DNA from 3 places in the Stenotrophomonas sp. YJH_SMC_37 genome. Region 2 is predicted to be linked to each of the others. Evidence: predicted binding sites of a transcription regulator. Region 2 holds the regulator's gene; each other region holds the start of a gene.
The links. Region 2 encodes FliA, which starts transcription of late flagellar genes. Its sites were predicted from a motif close to TAAAGTTTNNCNNNCNNNGGCCGATAA; they were not measured.
Positions count from the first base shown of each region.

Region 1: AC5P8J_RS18420 (methyl-accepting chemotaxis protein) is a predicted target of FliA. The motif match lies at 3,043-3,069, and genes of this name have one in related genera.
Region 3: AC5P8J_RS12965 (methyl-accepting chemotaxis protein) is a predicted target of FliA. The motif match lies at 4,781-4,807, and genes of this name have one in related genera.

Region 1 is NZ_JCAFTG010000017.1:30,611-36,773, forward strand. Features, by position in the region: gene AC5P8J_RS18405 (adenylosuccinate synthase) at 1-1,053, shown strand, start outside; gene AC5P8J_RS18410 (M23 family metallopeptidase) at 1,241-1,897, opposite strand; gene AC5P8J_RS18415 (L,D-transpeptidase family protein) at 1,902-2,864, opposite strand; gene AC5P8J_RS18420 (methyl-accepting chemotaxis protein) at 3,099-5,225, shown strand; gene AC5P8J_RS18425 (hypothetical protein) at 5,273-5,896, opposite strand.
Region 2 is NZ_JCAFTG010000021.1:9,362-15,524, forward strand. Features, by position in the region: gene AC5P8J_RS19435 (chemotaxis protein CheA) at 1-1,155, opposite strand, end outside; gene AC5P8J_RS19440 (protein phosphatase CheZ) at 1,158-1,763, opposite strand; gene cheY (chemotaxis response regulator CheY) at 1,763-2,155, opposite strand; gene AC5P8J_RS19450 (RNA polymerase sigma factor FliA) at 2,213-2,956, opposite strand; gene AC5P8J_RS19455 (MinD/ParA family ATP-binding protein) at 2,953-3,840, opposite strand; gene flhF (flagellar biosynthesis GTPase FlhF) at 3,827-5,443, opposite strand; gene flhA (flagellar biosynthesis protein FlhA) at 5,589-6,163, opposite strand, start outside.
Region 3 is NZ_JCAFTG010000008.1:98,194-104,356, reverse strand. Features, by position in the region: gene AC5P8J_RS13000 (autotransporter domain-containing protein) at 1-683, opposite strand, end outside; gene AC5P8J_RS12995 (hypothetical protein) at 873-1,073, shown strand; gene AC5P8J_RS12990 (VOC family protein) at 1,178-1,528, shown strand; gene AC5P8J_RS12985 (KGG domain-containing protein) at 1,788-2,096, opposite strand; gene AC5P8J_RS12980 (MarR family winged helix-turn-helix transcriptional regulator) at 2,293-2,757, opposite strand; gene AC5P8J_RS12975 (S41 family peptidase) at 2,810-3,721, shown strand; gene AC5P8J_RS12970 (NAD-dependent epimerase/dehydratase family protein) at 3,820-4,713, shown strand; gene AC5P8J_RS12965 (methyl-accepting chemotaxis protein) at 4,927-6,163, shown strand, end outside.

The DNA of each region.
Region 1 (6,163 bases), on a different contig from region 2:
CAGAAGGAAATCGCCGAGCTGGAAGGCTCCGGCGTGGAAGTGCGTTCGCGCCTGAAGATCTCCCCGGCCGCGCCGCTGATCATGCCGTACCACATCGCCCTGGACCAGGCGCGCGAGCGCGCTGCCGGTGGCAAGGCAATCGGCACCACCGGCCGTGGCATCGGCCCGGCCTACGAAGACAAGGTGGCGCGCCGCGGCATCCGCATCGCCGACCTGCACTACCCGAAGCAGCTGGAAGAACTGCTGCGCACTGCGCTGGACTACCACAACTTCGTGCTGACCAAGTATCTGAACACCGATGCGGTCGACTTCCAGAAGACCTTCGACGAGGCGCTGGCCTTCGGCGAATACGTGCAGCCGATGAAGTCCGACGTGGCCGGCATCCTGCACGACCTGCGCAAGCAGGGTAAGCGCGTGCTGTTCGAAGGCGCGCAGGGTGCGCTGCTGGACATCGATCACGGCACCTACCCGTACGTCACCAGCTCCAACACCACCGTCGGTGGTGCGCTGGCCGGTTCCGGCGTCGGCGCCGATTCGATCGACTACGTGCTGGGCATTGCCAAGGCGTACGCCACCCGCGTCGGCGGCGGCCCGTTCCCGACCGAACTGGACGACGAAGTCGGCCAGGGCATCCGTGACCGCGGCGCCGAGTACGGCGCTTCGACCGGCCGCCCGCGTCGCTGCGGCTGGATGGACATCGTCGCGCTGAAGCGCGCCGTGGCCATCAACGGCATCAGCGGCCTGTGCATCACCAAGCTGGACGTGCTGGACGGCATGGAAAAGCTGAAGGTCTGCATCGCCTACGAATACAACGGCAAGCGCACCGAGTACGCGCCGCTGGACGCGCAGGGCTGGGAAGAATGCACCCCGGTGTACCTGGAGTTCCCGGGCTGGAGCGAGAACACCCACGGCATCACCCAGTGGGACGACCTGCCGCCGGCCGCACGCGCCTACCTGCGTTCGCTGGAAGAGCTGGCCGGCTGCCCGATCAGCATCGTCTCCACCGGCCCGGACCGCGACCACACCATGGTCCTGCAGGATCCGTTCGCCTGAGGGCGTGACTGGTAGCGCCGGGCCACGCCCGGCGTCGCTGAAAGAAGAAGCCCCGCGAAAGCGGGGCTTCTTCATTACCGTGTGGGCAGGCCAGCGGGGAAGCGACGCGATGACCAGCATGCCAGCGTGAAAGGCGAGACGGTTCTGTTCGTGCTGGTCCCAGGGGCTGCCTTGGCGGTGTTCACCTTCACCTTGCGGCGCTGGCAGCGCCGGCCGTCGAAGCAGGCGGCTTCAGCAACGGGTACGGGTTGATGGATTTGCCCTTCCACCACTGTTTTTCCGGTCCCAGCACGTGCACCTCGAAGTGCAGGTGCGGCGCCTCGGCGCTGGCGTTACCGGTGCTGCCGACGTAGCCGATCACCTCCCCGCGCTTGATCACCTGCTTCTCGGCCAGGCCATCGGCATAGCGCTGCAGGTGCGCGTAGTAGTAGCACCAGCGTCCACTGGGCTCGAACTGATAAATCGTCAGGCCACCGCGCTTGCTGTCGAACAGCTTTTCTACCGTGCCGTCGGCCACCGCGAGTACCGGAGTACCCGCATCGGCCATGATGTCGATGGCATCGTGCACGCGGCCCTCGCTGCGTGCATCGGTGAACGTGTCGCGCAGCTGGGACGCCTGGATGCCCTGCACCGGCAGCAGCAGACCGGCTGGCGCATCGGTGGCGTTGGACGGCGGCACAGCCGTGGGAGCCGGGGCGTCCACGCCCGGCGTTGCAGCCGCAGCCACCGCAGGTTGCACTGCGGGCGGGGCAACCGCCACCGGCTCACCTGCATCGCGGTGCAGCCACCAGCCCACTCCCACGCCCAGCAGCACGCCCAGCACGATCAGCTGCGAAAGGCGCATCGGCTCACTCCTGCATCACCACGGGCACCGAAGTATCCACCGCATCGGCCACGCGCAGCGCATCCCAGTTGGTCATGCGCACGCAGCCATGCGATTCTGTCTTGCCGACGTGGCCGGGTTCGGGTGTGCCATGCAGGCCGTAGTGCGGCTTGGACAGGTCGATCCAGACCCGCCCGACCGGATTGTTCGGGCCGGGCGGCAGCGTCGCCTTCTTTTCGCCCTTGCGCGCATCCCAGAACAGCTTCGGGTTGTAGTGGAACGGCGGGTCGCGATACACGCCGAGAATCTTCCATTCGCCGATCGGCAGCGGATCGTGCTGGCTGCCGGATGAGACAGGCACCTGTGCGATCACTTTGCCCTGCGCATCCAGCAATTGAAGTGTGGAGTCGGACTTGTCGACCACGATCTTCGCCGCCTTCGGCAAGTCCCCCGTTCCGATGTTGGGCACCTGGATGCGGCTGCCGGCCTTGGCCAGATCGACGCCGGGATTGAGTGCCTTCAGCAGCTCAGGGGAGGCGTGGAAGCGCTCGCCCAGGCCTTCTTCCACGCTGCTGAAGCCCAGCGACTTCAGCTTGGCCTGTGCGGCGGGCCCTTTCGGTATGGCCTGGAACGGGCCGGCAACATCTTCAGCCGTGAGCGTATAGCTTGCCAGCGGCGTGATCGTATCGGCCTGCAGGGCCTTCCAGGTAGCGTCATCCAGTTCACCCGTTACGCTCAGCCCATGCGCCGCCTGGAAGCCCGACACCGCGCGCCGCTGGTTGCTGCCCACTTCGCCATCGATCTGGCCGGGGGAAAAATTCGCGCGATCCAGCAGCACCTGGGCGTGCAGGACAGAGCGGGGTGCGGTGTCCGGTCCTGCCTTCTCGGCAATGGGGGCAGGCAGGCTAGGCGGCGGCGCCTGCGCGAAGGCAGGTGATGCCAGCAGCGAGAGAGCGAGCAGGGCGGATCGGGGCATGGGTAACGGCATCGGGGACTCCAGCAGGGAACGCCACCACCTTGCCCGCAGACGGCGCCGAGCCACCGTGAAAGGGATCTGATGCCCGCATGAGCAGGCATGTCATTGCGGCCGGGTTGCACCGGCAGGTGCCACTGGGACGGCGACTCACCAAGGTGAACAGTGGCCGACGCCATTGGTGGATGGCGATCAAGATTGCCTGCCGTGCCGCCGATAAGGGCGCATCCCCCCGTTTTGGATATCCCCATGAACTACTTGAGGAACGTCAGGGTTGCCTGGCGTCTTGGGCTGGGCTTTGGCCTGTTGCTGCTGCTGGTTGCCGCCGTGGTGGCCACCGGCGCCACTGCCAGTGTCGTGCAGAAGCGCGCGATGCAGCAGGTGGTCGACGTCAGCGTGGCCAAGGTGCGCCTGTTGTCGCAGATGCTTGATGCCAACAACCAGATGATGGTGGTGCGCCGCGAGATGCTGATCCGCCAGGGTGATCACCGCACCAGCGACGAGAAGCGCATTGCTGATCTCGTCAAGCGCTACGAGGCCAGCTGGAGCGCCTACCAGGCGCTGCCCAGTGACGCCGAAGGCAAGGCCATCGCTGAAACCATCGCCGCCAAGCGAGCCGTTGCTCGCCCGCTCAACAAGCAGACCAGCGAACTGATGGAGCAGGGCGATTATCCCGGTGCCGTGGCGCTGACCCTGGGCCCGGTGCAGGACGCCGCCAACGGCTGGAACAAGGCGCTGTCCGATGGCGTGGACTTCGAGGAGAAGGAAAGCCGTGAGGCTGCCGCCGAGGCGATCCGCCTGGGCGAGCGCAGCCTGCTGCAGTTGCTGGTGCTGGGCGGCGTTGCGCTGCTTGCTGGCATCGGCGCCTCGGTGATGATCGGTCGCAGCCTGACCGGTCCGCTGGCGCGCGCGGTGAACCTGGCCGAGCGCCTGTCCAAGGGGCAGCTGGACCAGGAGTTCCGCCTCGGTGGCCGCGACGAGCTGACCCAGCTGGGTGAGGCGATGGCCAGCGTGCGCCAGAGTGTGCAGGCGGCGATCGGCGCGCAGTTGCAGATGGCGGAACAGCACGAGGCCGGCGCAATCCGCTATCGCATGGACGCCAGTGCGTTCCCCGGCGATTTCGGCCGCATGGTGCAGGCCACCAACAGCCTGGTCGAATCGCACGTGCAGGTGGAACTGCTGATGGCTGAAGTAATGCAGCGTTACGCCATCGGTGACCTCAGCCGCGACCTGCCGGACTATCCGGGCGAAAAGGGCACGTTGACCCGCACCCTGGCCGCGGTGAAGCAGAGCCTGATGGCGATCAACGCGCAGATCGATGAACTGGCCCGTGCCGCACGCGCCGGCGATTTCAGCATGCGTGGCGATGCCGGGGCCTTCCAGTACCAGTTCAAGACGATGGTCGAGCACCTTAACGGCATGATGGCCAGTTCGCAGGCCAGCATCGCCGATGTTTCCGACGTGCTGCGCGCGATCTCGCATGGCGACCTGACCGCACGCATGGAGGGCGAGTACGAAGGCGTGTTCGCGCGCATGCGCGACGATGCCAACACCACCACCGCGCAGCTGACCGGCATCGTCCGCGGCATCCAGGTGGCTGCCGACAGCATCAACAACGCGGCGCAGGAACTGGCCGCTGGCAACAACGACCTGTCGCGCCGAACCGAGCAGCAGGCGGCCAATCTGGAAGAAGCGGCCGCGTCGATGGAGGAGCTGACCTCCACCGTACGCCAGAACGCCGAACTGGCGCGTCAGGCCGACAGCGAAGCGCACGCTGCCGGCGCCGCCGTGCGCGAGACCGAGCAGGCGATGGCACAGATGGCATCGGTGATGGGCGAAATCGATCAGTCCTCGGCGCGCATCTCGGAAATCTCCACGGTGATCGACGGCATCGCGTTCCAGACCAACATCCTGGCGCTGAATGCTGCAGTGGAAGCCGCGCGCGCGGGCGAGCAGGGGCGTGGCTTTGCGGTGGTCGCCAGCGAGGTGCGTACGCTCGCGCAGCGTGCCGGTGTCGCCGCCAAGGAAATCAAGGAGCTGATCGAAGACGCCGCTGCCAAGGTGAAGAGTGGCCTGGCGGTGACCGTTGAATCGGAAGCCGCGATCGCACGCGTGGCCCAGGCCAGCTCGCGCACCACGCAGCTGATGAGCGACATCGCAGCGGCCAGCAAGGAACAGGCCGCCGGCATCGAGCAGGTCAACCAGGTGGTGGTGCAGATGGACCAGGTGACCCAGCAGAACGCTGCGCTGGTGGAAGAAGCCACTGCCGCCAGCCGCGCGCTGGAGGAACAGGCGCATGCACTGACCACGTCGGTGTCGGTGTTCCAGATCGAGCAGGACGGTGCAGCCCGCGCCGTGGTGGCGCGCGCGGCCTGACCGTCACCGCGTCGGCACGGCAAAGTGCCGTGCCGACCGAGAAGCCCTCAGCGCTTGAACAAGCGCTCGTGCATCCAGCCGTCGTTGGTCAGCACGAGCGTCGCTTTGCCATCGATTTCGTCCTTGGCTTGATCCGCTAGGTTACGGTAGCTGGCCTGGACCTCTTTCGATCTGGCCCAGCTGTCCGCATCTTCGACCTTGTAGCGGAAGTTCACCTGAGACAATTTCACGCCCATCATCTCGCTGGGCTCGGTAAAGGTGTCCACCTCTGTCACCCTGAACTTGCCGGTGCAGAACGCTGCTTGACCTGCAATTGTTTCTGCGCCGCCTTCTACGAGGAACTTCTTTCCTTTGGAAGTAAGCGCGTACTCGCCAGCCGGTACGGTCGATGTGCCAAACATCGATTTCATTTCAGATGCTTGGCGGCTCAGCAACCCGGCCTCGACCAAGGCGTTGGCCTGCAGGCGCGCGCGCTCTCCCAAGCTGCCATCGTTGGCCAGTCTGAAGGGGAGTTCCCGCGCGGGCAAAGCAGCGCAGAGTCCGTTCTTGGTATCAAGATATTTCTGAATAGCCTTGCCGAAATTGCCCTTGTTGGCGGTCTGGGAACTGCTGCATGCCGCCAGTACAAGCATCAGCGCGCTGGCCGCCAGAACTCGGTTCACATTCTTCATCTCAACTATCCCTGTCAGTGGGTCAATCAACGTAGCCGCTACCACCGAGCGAAGCTACAGGGTGGTGGATGTCGATGATCTGTCCTTGAGGGAGCCCAGCGAGGAGGCCCTGACGGCGATCAGCAGTGCCAGGTGACTTCCGGATTGCTCTGCACGGGATATAGCCGTTTACGACAAACTGCGCGACATGCACTGCCTTCATCGGTGTGCCTGAGCCACGAGTGTCTCTGGATGGCAGAGCAGGTGAGTCGCGCTGTCACCGATGCC
Region 2 (6,163 bases):
GATGCTGACGTAGTCGCCTTCCTGCTGCGCCGACAGGCGTACATGGCCCATCCGCGGCTTGCCTTGTGCTTCGCGCAGGTCGGGCATTTCCACGCCATGGTCGATGGCGTTGCGGACCAGGTGCACCAGCGGGTCGGCCAGGGCCTCGACCAAGTTGCGGTCGAGCTCGGTCTCGGCACCGATCAGCTCCAGGTCCACTTCCTTCTTCAGCGAGCGGGCAACGTCGCGGGCGACCTTGGGGAACCGCGAGAACACCTTGCCCACCGGCTGCATGCGGGTGCGCATCACCGCCGATTGCAGGCGCGCGGTGGCGATATCCAGCGTCGACACGGCGCGGTCCAGCTCTTCATCTCGCAGGCGTGCACGCAGGGTCTTGAGCCGATTGCGCGACAGCACCAGTTCGCCGATCAGGTTGACGATCGCGTCCAGGCGTTTGGTATCAACGCGCACCGTGTGTTCGGCCTCGGCCAGCGGCTTGGCCGCCGGCTTGGCCACGGGTGCCGGTGCAGCGACCGGGCGCGGCGCGGGCGCCGGCGCCGGTGCCAGGACTGCAGCAGGCTTGGCACCCGGTGCGGCGCCACCGTGCAACTGGTCGAGCAGGGCTTCGAACTCGTCCTCGCTGATCAGGCCGTCGTCGGCTTTTTTTGCCGGCGCGATCGCAGTCGGAGCATTGCCACCGTGCAGCTGGTCGAGCAGCGCCTCGAATTCGTCGTCGGTGATCAGGTCGCTGCCCCCCGCGGCGGGTGCTGCGGCGGCGGCGGGCGCAGCCACGGCACCCCCGTGCACGTCGAACTGGGCGATCAGGTCCGGCGGCGCATAGCCCGGCTCGGTGCCGGACGACACGGCGTCCAGCATCGACTGCAGGTAATCCAGTGATTGCTGGGCCGCGTCGAAGTGGTGGGCCTGCAGCACGGCCTGGCCGGCGCGCGCCGCGCCCAGCGCCTCCTCAGCGGCGTGGCACAGCTCGACCATGGCAGTGACGCCGAGGAAGCCGGCGCCGCCCTTGAGCGTGTGGTAGCCGCGGAACACCGCATTGAGCTGGTCGCTGTCCTGCGGTGCCTGCTCCAGCGACACCAGCTGTTCGCCGAGGCGGTCCAGGATCTCCTGCGCCTCGATGATGAAATCGGCAGTGATGTCGTCGGATACCGCGCTCATGCTTACAGCCCCAGATCCGACAACAGGTCGTCGGCGTCGTTCTGCGAGACCGCGTGGCGGTCCAGTCCCTTCAGTGCCGGCCCGGCCAGTGCCGGGTCGGTGCGATGCTGTTCCGGCGGCAGGCCGAGTGCGCCGAAGCCCTCGTGCACGCGGCGGACGATGCCGACCACGCGACGGATGATCTGCCCGGTCAGGTCCTGGTAGCTCTGGGTCAGGGCGATCTCGGTCAGGTTGTGGCGGATGCGCTCGAGCTGCGCGTCCTGGCCTGGCTGCAGGCCTTCGGCACGCAGCTGTTCGGTCAGGCTGCGGCATTCCTCGGCCAGGTCCAGAGTGCGGTGGGTGGCCTGTTCGGTCATCGCCACCACGTGGTCCAGGCGCGCGCAGGCGTCATCCAGTTCACCGGCCTCGCTGGGCACGGTCGGCAGTTCACCCAGCGCCTGTCCCAGCTCGCGGGCCAGCCGCGACAGGCCGCTCATCATCGGCTGCGTGCGCAGCGCGACCAGTCCGTCGATGCGTTGCCGCCAGGCAGCTTCGTCACCGGACTCCAGTGCGTCCAGGGCTTCCTGCAGGCGCAGGGCGAGGGCGTTCTTGTCGACCGTGGTATCCATCAGGCGCTGGCCGCCAGGCGTTCGAAGATCTTGCCGAGCTTTTCTTCCAGCGTCTGCGCGGTGAAGGGCTTGATGATGTATCCGTTCACGCCGTTCTGGGCGGCTTCGATGATCTGTTCGCGCTTGGCTTCGGCAGTGACCATCAGCACTGGCAGGGTCTTCAGCTTGGCATCGGCGCGGATCGCCTTGAGCAGCTCGATGCCGGTCATCACCGGCATGTTCCAGTCGGTGACGACGAAATCGAACGACTGGCTCTGCAGCAGCGACAGCGCGGCATGCCCGTCCTCGGCTTCGGCGGTATTGGTGAAGCCAAGATCGCCCAGCAGGTTCTTGACGATGCGACGCATGGTCGAGAAGTCGTCGACGATCAGGATGCGCATGTTCTTGTTCAAAGCAGAGTTCCTTTGTTGTTCATTCCGGGTGGCCGGGGGCAGCCGCCTCGGGCATGTTCACTCTTCCAGGCCGGCGTCGGCCGCCTCGAAAATCTTCAATCGTCCACGCAGGCGCAGCACGGCCTGGCCGTGGATCTGGCAGACCCGCGACTCGCTCACGCCGAGCACCGCGCCGATCTCCTTCAGGTTCAGTTCCTGCTCGTAATAGAGCGAGAGCACCAGCTGTTCGCGCTCGGGCAGGTGGCCGATGGCCTTGCCCAGCTCGCGGCCGAACTCGCCGCGCTCCAGCACCTGCTGCGGGGTCGGGCCGCCCTGGGCGACGGTGTCCAGCTCGCCCTGGTCCTCGATGCGTGACTCCAGGCTCAGCACCTGGCCACGCGCGGCGTCTTCCATCAGCCGCAGGTATTCGGGCAGCGGCATCTCCATCGCGGCGGCCACTTCGGTGGCGCTGGCGGCACGGCCGGTGCTCTGTTCCAGGCGGCGGATGGTGGCAGCGGCGTCGCGTGCGCGGCGATGCACCGAGCGCGGCACCCAGTCGCCACGGCGGATCTCGTCGATCATCGAACCGCGGATGCGGATCGAGGCGTAGGTCTCGAACGAGGCGCCCTGGTCGGCGTCGTAGCTGCGCGACGCTTCGATCAGCCCCATCATGCCGGCCTGGATCAGGTCGTCCACCTCCACGCTCGCCGGCAGGCGTGCGGCCAGGTGGTGGGCGATGCGCCGCACCAGGTCCGAGTGCTGGGAGATGACCTCGTTGGCCGCCGAGCGCTGGACCTCCCGGTACTGGGCTGCGCCTTTCATGCGGCCACCCCGCGCTGCTTGAGAATGCGCTCGAGGAAGAACTCGACGCCGCCACGCGGTTCGGTCGGCGCCTGCCAGCGTGCGGTGCGGCGCGCGATCTCGGTGATCGCCAGCGCGGCCGGGCTGGACGGGTAGGCCTTTACCACTGGCTGCTGGCGCTGCACCGACAGGCGCAGCCAATCATCCTGCGGCACACAGCCCAGATAGTTCAGCGAGACATCGGCGAGGAATTTCTCGCAGACCCGGGTCAGCTTTTCGTACAGCACGCGGCCCTCGTTGGGGTCGCGCACCATGTTGGCCACCACCTGGATGCGGTCCACGCCGCGCTCGCGCGACAGCACCTTGATCAGCGCATAGGCGTCGGTGATCGAGGCCGGTTCGTCACAGACCACCACCACGGTGTCCTGCGCGGCCTGGCAGAAGGTCAGCACGCCGTCGGTGATGCCGGCGGCGGTATCGACCACCATGATGTCCAGCTCGCGTTCCAGTTCGGAGAACACGTTGACCAGGCCGACATGCTCGGCCGGGGCCAGCTCGGCCATGTGCCGGCGGCCGGAAGCGGCCGGGACGACCAGCACGCCGTTCGGGCCTTCGACGATGACGTCGTCCAGCGAGCAGCGGCCGGCCACCAGGTCGGCCAGCGTAAAGGTGGGGTTCAAGCCCAGGATCACGTCGATGTTGGCCAGGCCCAGGTCGGCGTCCAGCAGCAGCGTGCGCTTGCCCATGCCCGCCAGCGCCACAGCCAGGTTGGCCGAGACGTTGGTCTTGCCCACGCCGCCCTTGCCGCCGGTCACCGCGATGGTGCGCACAGGGCCGAGCGGCTCGCTGCGGGTGGCCGACAGCGGGAAGGTCTTGGTCAGCTTGGCGTACTCACGCGACGGCATGGTTCAACTCCGGGTTGCAGGGCATATCGGCCGCTCGGCGCAAATCTTCAAGGCGAAGTACGAGATTGGCTGCACTGGCCCGGTGCAGGTCCTCCGGGACGTCCTGGCCATCGGTCACCCAGGTGATCGGCAGGGCATGGTCCACGGCCACAGACAGGGCGTTGCCGAAGCGGCCGGTCTCGTCCAGCTTGCTCAGCACCAGACCCTGCAGGTTGGCGGCGCCGAAGCGGCGGACCACCTCGTCCATGTCGCCGAAGCTGGTATTGGCCGGCAGCACCAGCAGGGTGCGCACCTGGCGGGCGGCACGCAGCCACTGCAGCTGGGCGGCCAGCGCGCGGTCGCGCGGGCCCAGGCCGGCGGTGTCGATCAGCACCAGCTTGTAGTCCTTCAGGCGTTCCAGCAGCTGGTCCAGGTCGGTGCCGCTGTTGGCCTCGTGCACCGCGATGCCGAGCTGGCGGCCGTAGCCGTACAGCTGCTCGCGGGCGCCGATGCGGGCGGTATCGGTGGTGACCAGGGCGACGTCACGCGGCGCGTGCTTCTCGGCGAATCGCGAGGCCAGCTTGGCGATGGTGGTGGTCTTGCCGGCGCCGGTCGGGCCGACCAGGGCGATCACGCCGCCTTCTTCCAGCGGGTCGACCGGGGCGATCGGCAGCTTGCGCGAGATCAGCCCCAGCATCAGGCCGCGGCCACGATGGGCTTCGGTCTCCAGCGGGATCTGCATGGCCACGTCGCGGGCCAGGCCGGCATCGAAGCCATATTCGTCCATCAGGTCCAACGCGGTGGCGCGCACCGGGCAGCCGCGCAGGCGCTCGTCGGTGAAGCGGTTCATCTCGCGCTCGATCACCTGGCGCATGCCGGCCACTTCCTGGCGCAACTGGCGGATCTCGGCGTCGTCCTGGGCGACCACCGTCAGCACCGGAGCCGGAGCCAGGGTGGGGGCCGGCGCGGTTTCGACAATGGCATCGGCCAACGCCGGTTCGCTGGCGGCGCTGGCCGGCTGCGCGTCGGCGACGGCAGCGGTCGGCAGCGGCGGCGGCTGCACGGCCGGCGCCACGCTTTCGTGATGCGCCTCGTGCGGCGGATCGATCGGGAAGCGGGCGCGGTTGGCCGGCACGGCGGCGGCCGGTGCAACGATGGCCTCGGCGAACGGCGCGAAGATCTGTTCCGGCAGCGCCGGTTCGTTGACGGCGGCACGCGCGAGGGTGGCCGCAAAGCCGGTGCTGCCGCGGGTCGGCACGATCTCGTCGGCGCTGTCCAGGGTGCGGCCGGTGGCGCCGACCGCGGCGCGGGCGAGGGCGGCCACCGCCGAGGTGGTGGCGGCGACCGGCTCCGGTGCCGGGGTGGCGCTGCGACGGCGGGTGACGGCGGCGATTACCGCATCGGCGGCGGTGCGCGGCTTGGGCGCCGGCGGCGGCGCCACGTCGCGGCGCGAGGCTTCCAGCGCACGCTGCACGGCGCTTTCATCGTAGTTGGCGGCGGCGACGATCTCGATGCCTTCCTCGATCCGGCGGTTGGACAGGATTACGGCATCAGGACCATGTTCCTTGCGCACCAGGTTCATGGCCGAACGCATGTCGGCGGCGACGAATCGTTTGATTTTCATGCTGTGGTCACGAGGCGAAGACGGCGGAGTGGCGGCCGGGGAACTCGGGTGGTCGGTGGTCTGCACGGTGCGGGTTCCCCTTGGTATCTGTCTGTTGCGTTGGTTCGAAGGTGGTGTCTGTTTTCTGGCGCGTCGGCGGGCGGCGTCAGCTGATCGTTCCGACCAGCTTCAGGCGCTTGTCCTCCGGCACCTCGCTGTAGGCCAGGACCGACAGCGACGGAACGCTGTGGCGGACCAGGCGTGCCAGCGCAGCGCGCACCGGGCCAGGTACCAGCACGACCGCGGGCTCGTTGCGGGCTTCCTGCTTGCTGACACATTCGGCCAGGCTCTGGTGCAGTCGCTCAGCGAGTCCGGGTTCCAGCGCGGCGCCGTTGCCCTGCGTGGACTCCTGCAAGACACGTTCCAATTGCGGGTTGAGGGTGAACACCGGCAGCTCCGCCGACATTCCGGCGATCTCCTGCACGATGAAGCGGCCCAAGGCGGTGCGCACGGCGGCGGTCAGCACGGCCGGGTCCTGGCTGCTGGGCGCATGTTCGACCAGTGCCTCGGCGATCTTGCGCAGCTGGCGGATCGGAATGCGCTCGACCAGCAGGTTCTGCAGCACGCGCACCACCGCCGACAGCGGCAGCGCCTTCGGCGTCAGATCTTCGACGAGCTTGGGCGCGCTCTTGGCCAGGTTGGCCAGCAGGTGTTGCACTTCCTCATGGCCGAGCAACTCAG
Region 3 (6,163 bases), on a different contig from region 2:
TTGCCATCACGGTTGGCAGCGATGGTGCCGGCAACATGGGTGCCGTGCACTTCGTAGCCGATACCGGGCTGTACATAGGGCCCCGCCAGGATCAGATCGCGGATGTTCTGCGGGACGTTTGCGTTGAACCCGACGTAGCTGACCTGCACGTCGTCGCCGTCACTTGAGAAGCAGGCGCCGGGGCCAGTGAGCTGTGCAGTGTTGGTGCAGCGCGTGCCATCGGCGAGCACGTCGGCGATGTGGATGCTGCGATGGTTCTTGCCAGCGAATTCCGGATGGTCCAGGCCGGTGCCACTGTCGAACACGCCAAGGCGGATGCCGGTGCCCGTCAGGCCACGCGCATAGGCGTCGTCGGCGTGGGTCGCCGCCAGGCCCCAGTCGGCGTTGAATTCCTCCGTGCGCCAACTGGCCGGATCACCTGCGTTACCGAGGAGCGACGTGCTGCTGGCTGCTGCCGTGGGTGTTGCGGCCGCTGCGTTGGCGCCGGCCGACGCGCTCGCCATCGACGTGGGCTGCGCCCATGCCGCCTGCAGTTGGCGCTGCTGCTGCCAAGCGTCGAGTGACTCGCTGGCCATGGCGGGAAGCGCTGCAGCCAGCAACAGCGAACTGGCCACGGCCAACGCCAGGCGGCTGTGCAGCGGGAAGCGGGAGTGGGACGAACAGCCGTGCTGCGGGTGATTCATCGGACAACATTCCTTGGTTGACGGACAACAACGCCGTTAACCCCGCAGCGCGCCAATCACCCCCAGTAGTGTGAAGGAATTTTTATGAACGCGTTAAGGTGGCGTGACGCCGGTGTTCACGTTGCCTCGCGGCTCCCCCGCTACCGTGAGCCGGCCTGGGCTCACCAGGCTTATCAGGGAGTGATGGTGATGCGTATTGTCAGGAAAGTGATCGTGGCGGCGCTGTTCGCGCTGGCGTGTACCGGTTCGGTGGCGGTGGCGGGCCCTGTCGAGCCTTGCGACGCGCCCTGCTGGCGGGCCTACCAGATGTGCCTGGCCAGTGGGGCCGACGCTGGGGAATGCCAGCAGGCGTACAACACCTGCGTGGTCGATCTGTGCATGGGCGTGTGAGTCGCGCCGATTGAGCCGTGTGGGAGCCCCGTCACTGACGGGGCTCTTCTGTTTCCGTGGAAGGTCGGGCAGTCTGGATGGGCCCTGTCCAACGGAAGCATGCCATGGCCGTCAAACGCGTCGTCGCCAACATCGCCACGGCTGAGCCGGAACGGGCCGCTGCCTTCTATGGCGAGCTGCTTGGCATGCCCGTGGTGATGGACCATGGCTGGATCGTCACCCATGGCGGGCAGGGCAGTGCGCTGGCGCAGGTCAGCTTTGCCAGTGAAGGCGGTTCCGGCACTGCGGTGCCGGACCTGTCGATCGAGGTGGACGACCTGCAGCAGGTGCTGGAGCGCATGCGTAAGGCCGGCATCGCGCTGGAGTATGGGCCGGTCGATGAACCCTGGGGCGTGCGCCGCTTCTTTGTCCGCGATCCATTCGGGCGGCTGTTGAACATCCTCGTGCACACCTGAGCAGGACGGTTCCAACGCCGCCTGCTACCCCGTGACAGGCCGACCCTGCGTGGCAATCGACATCACAGGGGCTGGCAGGACACGCGCGTGCGCTCATCGCGCAACCGGGCGCAATGCACGCCGCGCCGCGGATGCTTACGTGGTACCGCAGTGGCACGGCCGTCGGCGTAGGCTGGGCGATGGCATCGGCCGGTACCCTGGCCCAGCTTGTGGCTGCAGGATGGCACCGCCGACGGGAAACGGCCTGGCCGCGTGATGATCACTTCTGCTGGCGGTGCGGAGCCTCTCCACCATGCTCGATCTGCTGCTGCTGCTGCTGCTGTTGCTGCTGGCGCGCGTTGGCGTGGCGCGCGTGCCCACCCTCGCGCCCGATCGCGGCCATGTGCTGCCGATCACGGCTGATCGCCTCGCCGCCCTTGCGGCCTGCCGCACGTGCCTCATCGCGGCTGAACTCATGCGCATTGCCGGAGGCATGCGCCGCACGTCCGCCTTTGGCAGCGATCGCGCGCTGCTTGGCTTGGTCCATCGAGGCGAAGCCCCGGTTGGAGCGGTGATTCTGCTCAGTCATGGGAAGTATCCTTCTGCATGGGCGGCGCCGTGGTCGGCGACAGTGCCAATGCTTGGCCAGTGCGTGCTAAGCCGAGGTCGCCATCCCCGCCGTGGTCTTCACCCGGCATGCGCACGTGGTTGATGAGTCCGCCATTCAGGCGGATGCCAGGACCACCACCACCGGCGAACACGCGGGGTGTCGCCGACGCACTGCATCAGCGCAGGCGGGCGTCGCGCAGGCGTTGCGCGAACGGTCGTTGCTCCAGCACCTTCAATGCCTCACGCAGCACCTGTTCCAACGACTGTCCAAGATCGGCGTCGAGACTGCGGGCCGCTAGCGCCGTAGCCTGCCACTGCGCCTGCAGCGCCGGCAATGCCTGCAGGGCGTGCGGGCTCAACTGCAGGATGCGTTCGCGGCTGTCCTCGCCCACCGCAGCGTGCAGCCAGCCGTCGCGCACCATCGCTGAAACCGTCTGGCTGAGCGCGGAGTGGCTGAGCCCGCAGGCCAGTGCCAGATCCTTGATGCGGCAGGGGCCCTGCACCATCAGCGTGCGCAGCACCGGGGTGTAGCGCGGCCGGTAGTCCAGTTGCAGATCCCGGTAGGCCTGCTCGACCGCCGGGTCGAGCTGGTCGAGCAGGGCACGCAGCAGCGTTCCCAGAGTTGCACGTTGGAGATCCATGATGACAATGATATATAAGCACTTATATATCATCAAGGCGACGGAGGCGATCATGACGGTTTCGTGGATGCTTGGCGCGTTGCTGGCGGCCGCCTGCCCGGCGCAGGACGCCGTGCTGCAGGCAGCGGCCACGGCGATAGAGGCGCAGTACCTGGATGCGGCCGAAGGCGCACGCATTGCCGAAGCCGTGCGCGGCTGGTCCACCCAGCAGCGCTATGTGGACAGCTGCTCGGATCCGAAGGCTTTCAGCGCACGCCTGAACCAGGACCTGGACACGTTCGATGGCCACTTCCATGTAGAGCGCGTGGACGCAACGGCCGGCCAGGACGACTGGCTGATGGCATGGCGCGCGGATGCGCGCAGCAATGGCGCTGGCGTGCGCGAGGTACGGGTGCTGGAGGGCAACATCGGTTACCTGCGGCTGAGTACATTCTATCCGCTGGATCTGGCCCGGCCGAAACTCGCCGCCGCCCTCGAGCTGCTGGCCGACACCGATGGCCTGGTGCTGGATCTGCGCCAGAACGGCGGCGGGGATGACGGCAGTGCCGACCTGCTGGTGCGCACGCTGTTGGACGCGAAGATCGACGCGGTGCAGCAGTTGGACCAGCGCGGGCGGCGCACGCTGGTACCACTGCCGCCGGCAAGCCTGCCCACTTACCTGAAGCCGCTGGTCGTGCTGATCGATCGCCGCACCGCGTCGGCTGCCGAGTTCGTCGCCTACTCGCTGCAGGCGCTGGGCCGTGCACGCATTGTCGGCACGCGCAGCGGCGGCGCTGCACACATGGTCGATGATCCTGTGCTGCTGCCGGATGGCTATCAGATCAGCATTCCCGATCGGCAGCCGATCAATCTAAATACCGGAACCAACTGGGAACGCACCGGTGTCACGCCCGACGCGGCAGGCGGTGACGATCCGCTGTTCGTCGCGCGGCAGCTGCTGGCCCGATCGGCCTCGCGGGAATGAACGCACAATTGCAATTGCGCCCTATCGCAGATGACATGCAGCGTGCCTAGAATCGAAGCATCCCGGTAGTTCCCGGGCGCTTCGAGTGAATGGACTCAATGAAGATTCTGCTGACCGGCAGTTCCGGGCGGATCGGGCGCGCGATCTTCGGCGCATTGGCGGCCTCCCACGAAGTGGTGGGGCTGGATCGCAGCCCATTCGCCACCACCCGCATCATTGCCGATGTCACCGATCACCAGGCTGTCGCACGGGCGGTGCAGGGCGTTGACGCGGTGATCCATACCGCCGCCCTGCACGCACCCCACGTCGGCCTGGTGCCGGACGGGGTGTTCCACCAGATCAACGTGGAGGCGACCGCGCACCTGCTGCAGGCCGCACGCGAAGCCGGGGCGCGGCGATTCGTGCTGACCAGTACAACCGCGCTGTATGGCCACGCCGTGGTCGCCGGTGGCTGCCGTTGGATCGATGAAGACACCGAGCCGTTGCCGCGCACGATCTACCACCGCACCAAGCTGCAGGCCGAAGCACTGGCCGAAGCCGCTGCGGCGCCGGCCTTCAGCGTGCGCGTGCTGCGCATGGCCCGCTGCTTCCCCGAGCCGCCCGAGCGCATGGCGATGTTCCGCCTGCACCGCGGTATCGACGCACGTGATGTAGCCAGCGCGCATGCTGCACTGCTGCTGGACGAAGGCGCCGCTTTCGCGCGTTACATCGCGTGCGCTCCGACGCCGTTCCGGCGTGAGGATTGCCTGGAGCTGGCCACCCACCCGCGCAGCGTGCTGGCACGCCGCGCGCCACAGCTGCTGGCCGAGTTCGAACGACGGGGCTGGCCGCTGCCGTTGAGCATCGATCGCGTCTACGACAGTGCCCGCCTGCGCAGCGTGCTGGGCTGGCAGCCGCGCTTCGGCCCGGACGACGTGCTGCAGCAGTACGCCGCCGGCAGCATCGAGGTGCTGCCAAGGGCGGAGTGGATCAAGGATCGGGTCGCCGAATGAGATGGTCGCAGGGGGCGGGGCACCGAGCCCACCCTGAGCAGGTTCAGGAATGTGCAGGCCGCTGGCCTCAATCTCGATGGCGGCCGGCCGCTAAACCCGGTGTGCCTCGTGCACCGGGCGCGGCCCGGCGGCCGGTGGCCTGCGCGACGGATCGCGCGCCTGCGCGGTGTCCTCGTGACGCCGGTCGTCCTGAATTGCCTTGCGGACCCTCCCATGCCTTCTTCCCGCTCCGCCACTGCCCAACGCCCGGGCAGCATCGCCCACAAGCTGATGCTGGGCACCGCTGTGATCGCGCTGCTGTGCTTCGGCCTGACCGCGTTCCTGATCTACCGGCAGGCCAGCGCCAGTCTGATCAGCGCCTCGCGCCAGACCATGACCAGCGAGGCCAACGCCGAGGCGCGCCAGGTGGCGGCTGACCTGGGCACCGCCTTTGCCAGCAACGATGCCATGGTTGAAAGCGTGCTGGCCCAGCGTGCCCGTGGCGACGTGCCCGACCGCGCCAGCCTGGCGGCGGTGCTCGGCGAACAGCTGCGTGCTCATCCGCAATGGCTCGGCAAGAGCACCATGTGGGAGGCCGATGCCTTCGACGGCAAGGATGCGGAGTTCGTCAATAGCGAAGCTCACGATGCCACCGGCCGTTACATGAGCTACTGGGCCTGGCAGGACGGCAAGCCGCAGCAGTCGGTGATGACCGATTACACCGAGACCGCCAGCGGATCGGGCGACTGGTACATGGGGCCCAGCCGTGACAAGCTGCCCAAGGTCAGCGAACCCTACGCCTATGACATCGCCGGCCAGAAGGTGCTCATGAGCACCCTGAGCACGCCGATCATCGAGAACGGCAGATTCCTGGGCGTGTTCACCGTGGACTTCTCGCTGGCGGCGTTGCAGAAGCACCTGGCCACGCTGAAGCCGATGGGGGCCGGTCGTGTCGAACTGCTGTCGCCGAAGGGTGTGGTGCTGGCCTCGGCCAATGCCGCCGAGATCGGCAAGCCGCGCAGCGACGCGCAGACCCGCAGCATGCTGGCCGACATTGCCGCCGACCGTCGGTTCGAGGCCTTCACTCCGGATGCGGCCGGCAATGTGCGGGTGTATGTACCGCTGCGGGTCGGCGATGCGCCGCAGCGTTTTGCCCTGGGCGTGGTGATGCCGCACGCGGTGATCGTGGCTGAGGCACGCCAGCTGCTGTGGCTGACCCTGCTGGTCGGCGTGATCGCCGCGCTGAGCCTCAGCGCCGGTGTCCATGTACTGCTGCGCCGCCTGGCAATCCGCCCGTTGGCCGAAGCGGTGCGCGTGGCCGGTGATGTCGCCGCCGGCAAGCTGGACAGCACGCTGCCGGCGCGCAGCAACGACGAAGTGGGGCGCCTGCTGGACGCGATGCAGGGCATGCGTGGGCAGTTGCAGTCAGTGATGGCTGCGCAGGCCGAAATGGCGCGCCGCCACGATGCCG